DNA from 4 places in the Bradyrhizobium sp. LB11.1 genome. Region 1 is predicted to be linked to each of the others. Evidence: predicted binding sites of a transcription regulator. Region 1 holds the regulator's gene; each other region holds the start of a gene.
What was found. The regulator LexA, encoded in region 1, represses DNA repair genes until DNA is damaged. The targets are predictions, from matches to a motif close to TGTTCNNNNTGTGTTCNG.
Positions count from the first base shown of each region.

Region 2: the regulator LexA is predicted to act here: its motif matches at 1,446-1,463, upstream of ABIA96_RS03165 (PA0069 family radical SAM protein).
Region 3: the regulator LexA is predicted to act here: its motif matches at 1,390-1,407, upstream of ABIA96_RS31090 (ribonuclease T2 family protein).
Region 4: the regulator LexA is predicted to act here: its motif matches at 1,018-1,035, upstream of recA (recombinase RecA).

Region 1 covers NZ_JBEPTH010000005.1:324,854-327,052, reverse strand. Annotated here, with positions in the region: gene ABIA96_RS15835 (molybdopterin molybdotransferase MoeA) at 1-603, shown strand, start outside; gene lexA (transcriptional repressor LexA) at 780-1,481, shown strand; gene ABIA96_RS15825 (hypothetical protein) at 1,668-1,871, shown strand; gene ABIA96_RS15820 (hypothetical protein) at 2,066-2,199, shown strand, end outside.
Region 2 covers NZ_JBEPTH010000001.1:693,636-695,834, reverse strand. Annotated here, with positions in the region: gene ABIA96_RS03175 (RMD1 family protein) at 1-774, shown strand, start outside; gene ABIA96_RS03170 (hypothetical protein) at 798-1,001, opposite strand; gene ABIA96_RS03165 (PA0069 family radical SAM protein) at 1,485-2,199, shown strand, end outside.
Region 3 covers NZ_JBEPTH010000016.1:104,781-106,979, forward strand. Annotated here, with positions in the region: gene ABIA96_RS31075 (DUF3617 domain-containing protein) at 1-326, opposite strand, end outside; gene ABIA96_RS31080 (hypothetical protein) at 381-686, opposite strand; gene ABIA96_RS31085 (hypothetical protein) at 869-1,333, shown strand; gene ABIA96_RS31090 (ribonuclease T2 family protein) at 1,453-2,163, shown strand.
Region 4 covers NZ_JBEPTH010000011.1:59,591-61,789, forward strand. Annotated here, with positions in the region: gene ABIA96_RS25970 (hypothetical protein) at 216-383, opposite strand; gene ABIA96_RS25975 (hypothetical protein) at 462-773, shown strand; gene recA (recombinase RecA) at 1,127-2,199, shown strand, end outside.

The DNA.
Region 1 (2,199 bases):
GCCCTCCATGCGCTTGCCCGCAGCGAGGGTGCCGACACCGTCGACCTCGGGGTTGCCGCCGACACGCTTGCGGCGACCACCGCCGGCATTCGCCGCGCCCGCGAAACCGGCGCCGACGTCCTGATCACGACGGGTGGCGCGTCGGTCGGCGACCACGATCTGGTGCAGCAGGCACTAAGAGCCGAAGGCATCTCGATGGCGTTCTGGAAGATCGCCATGCGGCCGGGCAAGCCGATGATGAATGGGCAGCTCGGGGCGATGCGGGTGATCGGCCTGCCCGGCAATCCCGTGTCATCCTACGTTTGTGGGTTCCTGTTCCTGGTGCCGCTGATTCGCGCGCTGTCGGGCCGTTCGGTCGTTCACCATCGCCGCGAACACGCGGTGCTCGGCCGCGACGTCGGCGCCAACGACCAGCGCGAGGACTATCTTCGCGCGCGCCTCGATGTGCGTGATGACGGCACGCTGGTAGCGCATCCCGTCAATCACCAGGACTCCTCGCTGCTTGCGAATCTCGCTGCGGCACAGGCACTTCTCGTGCGCGCGCCGTTCGCGCCGAAAGCCGAAGCCGGCACGCCTTGCGAGGTGCTGCGACTGCCCGTCTGACCGCTGTGTTCGCGTGCGCTCCGCGAACTTAAGCGCGTTCACGGTAAATTAAGCAGTTGCGGAACATGTATCGAACATATAGTGTCCGTTCATGATTTGTTTCGAGCATGTAGCGGCTTATTGCTGAATTCAGCGTCTCGGAATCGGACGACATCAACCGGGGGATTTTGGTCGAGATGTTAACGCGCAAACAATACGAGCTCCTGCGGTTCATCAGCGAGCGGCTGAAGGAAAGCGGCGTGCCGCCCTCCTTCGACGAGATGAAAGATGCGCTCGATCTGCGCTCGAAGTCAGGCATCCATCGTCTGATCACTGCGCTCGAGGAGCGCGGCTTCATCCGCCGCCTGCCCAACCGCGCTCGCGCCATTGAAGTGATCAAGCTGCCTGAGCTCCAGGCCGCCGCCGGCAGCCGCCGCGGCTTCACGCCGAGCGTGATCGAGGGCAATCTCGGCAAGGTGCGAACGACCTCCAGCCTGCCCGCCGACGAAGGCGAGCGTCCCGTCGCGGTGCCCGTGATGGGCCGGATCGCGGCCGGTACACCGATCGAGGCCTTGCAGACCCGGAGCCACACCATCAGCGTCCCGCCGGACATGCTGGGCTCGGGCGAGCACTACGCGCTCGAGGTGCGCGGCGATTCGATGGTGGACGCCGGCATTCTTGACGGCGACATGGCGCTGATCCAGCGCAACGAGAGCTGCGACACCGGCGATATCGTGGTCGCCCTGATCGACGACGAGGAGGCAACCTTGAAGCGCTTCCGCCGCCGAGGCGCCTCTATCGCGCTCGAGCCGGCGAATTCAGCTTACGAGGTCCGCATCCTTCCACCCAACCGGGTGAAGATCCAGGGTAAGCTCATCGGGCTTTATCGCAAATACTGAGGCGGTTGCGCCCTGCCGGCGGCAGGCCGCGCGTCAACAATTCGAGCGGACGATTGTCCGCTCCGGCTGGATAGTCTTTCTGGTTTCGCACAGATTATCCGGCCACCTCTCCGGCGCGACATCCTCGGCACGCCGCAACGAAGCACCGATCGCTTCGCAGGGCTTTGCGAGACCGAGGAGACAACCATGCGCAAGATCATTTTGGGCGCCGTCACAATGGCGCTGATCGCAGCATCAGCGTCACAAGCTTTCGCGTCGCAGCCAAAGCATCACGCCCGCAGGGCGTCGCGGGCCACGTGCGAACAATTCCGCGGTGCCCGCAATGCCGCCGAACAGCAGACGCAGCCGACCTGGCAATATTCAGGCTGGTCGGCACCGGCCGACTGCTGACGGAGAGCCTCGAAGAATGCGCAAGCGCAGGCTTTGTTCCTCCTGCATTTGAAAAAGAAAATGTGATGGCAAGCTGCGGACCCGAGCCGCAGATTTGCCCACAACCAAGCAGACGCTTGCAGGCTTCCACTCTGATAGAGGCCTGCGCCTCCGAGACAGAGGCGCGGGTTGCTATCCTGATTGAGGAGCACCCGATGTGTGACTACAGCCTGCATGCCGTCGCGACGCGTCCCGCAGAAGTCGGCGAGACGATCGTCGCGACAACGTTCCGCGGCACCTCGACGCGCGGCTTCGCTTCCGAAGCCGACATGTCGGTCGCGGTCTGCCT
Region 2 (2,199 bases), on a different contig from region 1:
TTGCGGATCCGCGCCGTGATGCTGGGCGAGCGCATCAATCCGTCGGGGCTCGAGATCGGCGCGCTGGTGTCCTCGACGCCGGCTGCCTTCCGGGTCCATGGCGGCCTTGCCGTGATCTTTCGCTACGGCGTCGTGGTGCTGATCGGCCTTCTGCCTTCGGAGGAGAAGGTGCTGCTCGACAGCCTGAAGTCCCGTGTGACTGGCGAGTTCAGCCCCCATGAAGAGGAGACCGCGCAGGCTCAGCTTTGTCACGACGAAAATGCCGAGGCGATCCAGCCGGGCGGGCCGATCAACCTCTCGAAATTTTCCGACGAGCGGCTGCTGCTGATCGCTGACGCACTCGCCAAGAGCACGTCGCTGGCGCGCGACGAGCGCCGCGTCACCGCGGTCTTCGACGTCATCGAGCCTTTCGCACGGGAGCTCGCCGAGAAGGGCCGGACGTCGCGAAGACGCAAGGGCATCCTGCAGCTCATCGGCAATGCGCTGCTCGTCCAGCAGCGCGTCGCCGGCCGTGTCGCGGTTGCCGAAAAGCCCGATGCGCTCTGGGAAAAGCCGCAACTCGACCGGCTCTATGCGCGTCTCGAAGACGAGTACGAGCTGAAGGAGCGTCTCGACACGCTCGAGCGCAAGCTCACGGTCGTCGCGGAGACGGCCGATGCGCTGACCGACATCATCGACACCCAGCGCTCGCTGCGGCTCGAAATCGCGGTAGTGGTGCTGATCGTGATCGAGGTGGTGATCGGGTGTATTCAGATTTTTGCCGGGATTCACTGAGCTCAAGGCCGCGAGTTCAGCCCTCATCCTGAGGAGCCCGCAATAGGCGGGCGTCTCGAAGGATGATGAGATCCGCGCTTCGCCAATTCATGGAGCTCAGCAAAGTCGCCGCGCATGAAAGCTTCCTTCTTGGCGCGACTCCATTTCTTGAGTTTGCGCTCGCATTCGATTGCGTCGGTGACCCTGTCGAACCATTGCGAGAAGACAAGGGTCACGCCTTCTGTCATCGTGCCCGCCCCATCCTTCGAGACGCGCGCAAGGGCGCGCTCCTCAGGATGAGGCTAACCGGCATGCGTGACTTGGTGCAAGCGCCGAAAAGTCTCGCTGTCGGACAACGGTCCGTCGGCCGAAATGTTTTGGCGCCGCATATCCGACCTCATCCTGAGGAGCCCGCCAAGCGGGCGTCTCGAAGGATGGCCACAACCTCCCATGCTTGCTCAGGGACGGTAGTCCCATCGCAGCACCGCTGCGCAATGCCGTGGGGTCGTCAGTTCCTCATTGGTTGGAATCAATAAGACGCTGACGGCGCTGCCGTCAGCTCTGGCGCGATCGATCCTTCGGCGCGACCAAACGAAATCGCGAAGTTGGTGATGTTGCGTGAGGTCAAGGACGGCCGCGCAAAGTTTGGGCAGCTCTACTGTGCATGGGGTTGTTTTCACGTTCTTCATTCTTGTTCTTGATTTGTTCCTAGCGCGTGCTATCTTGGCTTCATGAGTCCAGCGTCTTCTTCTGCTCTCAAGCACCCGCCGGTCACGGCGCCCTCCGAGCCGGCGGGTGCGCCTTCTGCCGACTTTCCTGAGCTGGCGGTCGCCATCGACCGCCAGCGCAGGCGAGGGCGGGGCGCGCAGTCCAATGCCAGCGGCCGCTTTGAGGCCGAAGCGCGCATCGCCTTCGACGATGGCTGGCAGAGCCTGGAGGAGCTGCCGCCGTTCAAGACGACGGTCGGATTGGACACCTCGCGCAAGGTGATCACCCGCAACGATTCTCCCGACATCGGCTTCGATCGCTCGATCAATCCCTATCGCGGCTGTGAGCACGGCTGCGTCTACTGCTTCGCGCGGCCGACGCATGCCTATCTCGGCCTGTCGCCGGGGCTCGACTTCGAGTCAAAGCTGTTCGTGAAGCCCGAGGCGCCGGCGCTGCTGGAGAAGGAGCTCGCGGCTTCAGGCTACGAGCCGCGGATGATCGCGATCGGTACCAATACCGATCCCTATCAGCCGATCGAGCGCGAGCGCAAAATCATGCGCGGCATTCTGGAGGTGCTGGAGCGCGCCGGCCATCCCGTCGGCATCGTCACCAAGTCCGCGCTGGTGGTGCGTGACATCGACATTCTCGCGCGCATGGCCAAGCGCAACCTCGCCAAGGTCGCGCTATCGGTGACGTCGCTCGACCCAAAGCTCGCGCGCACCATGGAACCGCGCGCCT
Region 3 (2,199 bases), on a different contig from region 1:
AAATCGCCGGTGATCTCGGCATGCGAGGTCGTGGACATGCCGGCGACGTTGCACTCGGAATCGCTGACATAGCCGGTCGACGTCTTCTTGATGTCCTGCTTGGAGCAGACCTGCTTGGCCATCGGCGAGATGTTGTTGTTCATCTCCTTGTCGACGGCCTCGTCGGTGCAGTGCTGCATGGTCATTTCCGGCATCGCCGAGCCGGTCCTGACCATCTTCATTTCCCACAGGCCGGCCTTGCGAACCGGCAGATCGTCGGCGAAGGCGCCACTCGCCGACAACATGAAGCAAACAGCAGATCCGAGCAGAGCAAGCTTGCGCGTCATGCGAGAGACTCCGGCTGAGATGTCGTGGCGTGACCTTTGGCGTTCCGAAACGCCTCAGTAGAGCGTGCGGATCGGCCGATCGGCGGCGCCATAGGGCACCCAGCGGCAGGCAAACGAGATGTAACCGCCTTCATAGGCCTGCACCGCGAGGAATTTCACCACCTTGCCGTAGCGCGCGCAGTGATCGACCGCGACCTGGCGCGCATCGGTCTGCGTTGCCATCGAATAGGCGATGATGCCGCCGGTGTCGTTGCCCTTGAAGGGCGGCACCGGAAGGATGTCGGCGCGTGCCGACTGGCTCGCCATCATCCCCGAGACAACCAGGCCGGCAAGAAAGCCCGCGGCCGCAATGATTCGCATTCCCGTCACTCCGATTGATTGGGGGCAGTTTACGGTGCCGGCGCGGCGGTGGAAAGAACGGAAGGGCTGTAAACTGCGGCGTTGTGATCAACTCGTGGCCAAGTGTTGCCGCGCTGCACTTGACCTCCCCCGTCCTTCGCGGCACCGTCCGACCCTCACAGATCATGCTGTCTGGATTGCCCATGCGCGCCTCGACCTCCCGGAAATCGCTTCGTTTTGCCGCCGTTCTCGGCCTCATGTTCGCAGCGCTGTCGGTCGGCGAGGCCAGGGCTGCCAATCCGCTGGAGCTGAATTTCTGGCTGAGCGGACCGCGCTATGACGGCAATGTCGCCGATTGCGACAAGGCACTGCCGACGATCGCGAGCCAGTTCTGGGAGAAGGAAAGCTCGTTCTGGAATTCGTCGTTGAAGATCACGGGCTTCGCGGCCGTTCACGAGACGGCATTCCGGCCCTGGGCATCCGACAATATTCCGCGCCGCTACTGCACCGGCGAGGCCATGCTCACTGACGGCAAGGTGCGCAAGGTGCACTTTTCGATCATCGAGGATGGCGGCTTCGCCGGCTACGGCCAGGGGGTCGAATGGTGCGTGGTCGGGCTCGACCGCGATTGGGCCTACAATCCAGCCTGCCGCGCCGCCAAGCAGTAGTTCGAGGAGCCCCGATTCGGGCCAATCACGCGGCCGATCGACGATCACCTGAAATTTGTTCTTGAAATGTTCTTGTTGCTTGCTAGACTGACTGCACAGTCTAGTTGAGGGGCGTCGCCATGTTTGATTTTAGATTGCATTCCTTCCGTCTCGTGATCTCGCTGACCCTCCCCCTGATTCTTGCCGCCGGGCTGATCTCGCTGGCCGGCGGCGCGAAGGCGCAGGACAAACGGCAGAATGCTCCCGGCGAATTCGACTTCTATGTACTGTCGCTGTCGTGGTCGCCGTCTTTCTGCGAGGAAGCGGCAGAGCGGGGCCGCGGTGGCGGGCGCTCGAATATCCAGTGCGAGGGACGGCCCTATTCCTTCGTGGTGCACGGGTTGTGGCCGCAATACGAGAATGGCTTTCCGGAATACTGCCAGCGGCCGTCGCCGCGGCTGAACCGCAACATCGTCTCATCGATGCTCGATCTGATGCCGGCGCCGGGCCTGATTTTCAATGAATGGGATAAGCACGGCACCTGCTCCGGGCTGACCGATCGCAATTATTTCGAGACGATCCGCAAGGCGCGCTCCGCGATCAAGATTCCGGCCGAATATCTCGACCTGTCTCAGGCCAAGACCGTGGCGCCGGACGAGGTGGAGGAAGCCTTCATCAAGGCCAATCCCGGTTTAAGCAACGCAGCTATCTCGGTCACCTGCAACCGGACCAGGCTCTCCGAAGTCCGGATCTGCCTCAGCAAGGACCTCCAATTCCGCGCCTGCGAGGAGATCGACCGCCGCGCCTGCCGTCGTGACCAGCTGACGATGCCGCCGGTCAGGGGTGGTTAGTTCCCGTCATTGCCAGCGCAGCCAAGCAATCCAGAC
Region 4 (2,199 bases), on a different contig from region 1:
CCATGGGGGATACATGGCGCGCCGATAGCGGGGTGGCATCATGGACAAGGTAGAGCGGTCATTTGCCGCCGCGACGGCGGCTGGCTTCGTGGTATTGGTGATCGGCATCGTGCTGCTGGCGCTGATGTAACGGCAACTTTGACGGCACGCGCCGCCAAACGCGCGAAAACAACCCCCATGCACAGTAGGCAACAGCCTGTTTCGCCTGGCGTTTCCTAGTGCACCTTGATCTCGTCCAGCGGCAGGCGGAGATCGGCCGCGCGCTCCGCCCGGTCCTTCTTGCGGAACTCGATTTCCTTGCGCTCGAACTTCGCCATCTCCTCGAGCGCCGCCTCGCGCAGGGTATTGCGCCTGAGCGCATCGGCTTGCGCATTTTCCGTCATGATCCAATCCCCCATTGTGGCGGCCCGGTTTCAAGTCGGCAGCCGCGGAAAAGTTCTGTGCCGAACGATTGCGAAAATATGACGGCAGAATGGCTCTGCGTCTTTGATGCGCATTATTTTCAGAGCAAGAAGCGCGGCCTCACATTTTGCGGAGCACAGCAGCAGTGGCCGCTTGTCGTGCTATCGTCCGATGCCGCACCGGAGATGGCCATGGGCTTTTGGCTGTTCGTCATCATCTCGATCGCATCGATCCCGCTCGCAGGCGCAATAGCGTGCGAGCGCAACAGGCCGTCTAGAAAGTGGCTTTGGATCGCTGCCACGGTCGGTCCCCTGGCGCCTCTGGCGCTGCTGATTCTGGGAGATGCGAAGCGCCCGGCCTCCGGCAATTGAAGCGGCCTTCAGGGCGCGGCGAAATGAAGAACCACGGCGGCCACGACACACAGGCCAATGGAAATGGCCGCTCCATAGCGAGGGGAGGGCCAGGCCCCGCCCGTGACGAACAAAAGCCCGGTGGCCGTTGCTAGCTTGAGAGCGTTCGTGATCATGCGCCCAGTATGGGACCGCCCGGTGCCCCAGGAACACTCACAAATTCGAAATGAAGGCCCAGTGGCGACAAAAACCGCTCCGTTCCGCAAAGAACATATTGCGAACATAGAACATATAGTGTACATTGCTTTTATCGACGACCCGCCGCGCCAACCGTTTGTCCCACACGCGAATCCTCGCCATAAGGAGCTCGACCAATGTCCACCACTGCCCTGCGTATCGTCGAAGGATCCTCCATGGACAAGAGTAAAGCTCTCGCCGCCGCGCTCTCCCAGATCGAGCGCCAGTTCGGCAAGGGCTCGGTGATGAAGCTCGGCAAGAACGACCGTTCGATGGATGTCGAGGCGGTCTCCTCGGGCTCGCTGGGGCTTGATATTGCGCTCGGGATCGGCGGCCTGCCGAAGGGGCGCGTCGTGGAAATCTACGGACCGGAATCCTCGGGCAAGACCACGCTGGCGCTGCACACGGTGGCGGAAGGGCAGAAGAAGGGGGGTATCTGTGCCTTCATCGACGCCGAGCACGCGCTCGACCCGGTCTATGCCCGTAAGCTCGGGGTCAATATCGACGAACTCCTGATCTCCCAGCCCGACACCGGCGAGCAGGCGCTGGAAATCTGCGACACGCTGGTGCGCTCCGGCGCGGTCGACGTGCTGGTGATCGATTCGGTCGCGGCACTGGTGCCGAAGGCCGAGCTCGAAGGCGAGATGGGCGATGCGCTGCCGGGCCTCCAGGCTCGCCTGATGAGCCAGGCGCTGCGCAAGCTCACGGCCTCGATCAACAAATCCAACACCATGGTGATCTTCATCAACCAGATCCGCATGAAGATCGGGGTGATGTACGGCTCGCCGGAAACCACCACCGGCGGCAATGCGCTGAAATTCTATGCCTCGGTCCGCCTCGACATTCGCCGCATCGGCGCGATCAAGGAGCGTGACGAAGTCGTCGGCAACACCACGCGCGTCAAGGTGGTGAAGAACAAGCTGGCGCCGCCCTTCAAGCAGGTCGAATTCGATATCATGTACGGCGAGGGCGTTTCCAAGATGGGCGAGATCCTCGATCTCGGCGTCAAGGCCGGCATCGTCGAGAAATCCGGCGCCTGGTTCTCCTATGACAGCCAGCGTCTCGGCCAGGGTCGCGAGAATTCGAAGGCGTTCCTGAAGGCCAACCCCGACATCACCGCCAAGATCGAGACCTCGATCCGCCAGAACTCCGGCCTGATCGCCGAGCAGATTCTCGCCGGCAGCCCCGAGCGCGACGCCGACGGCGACGA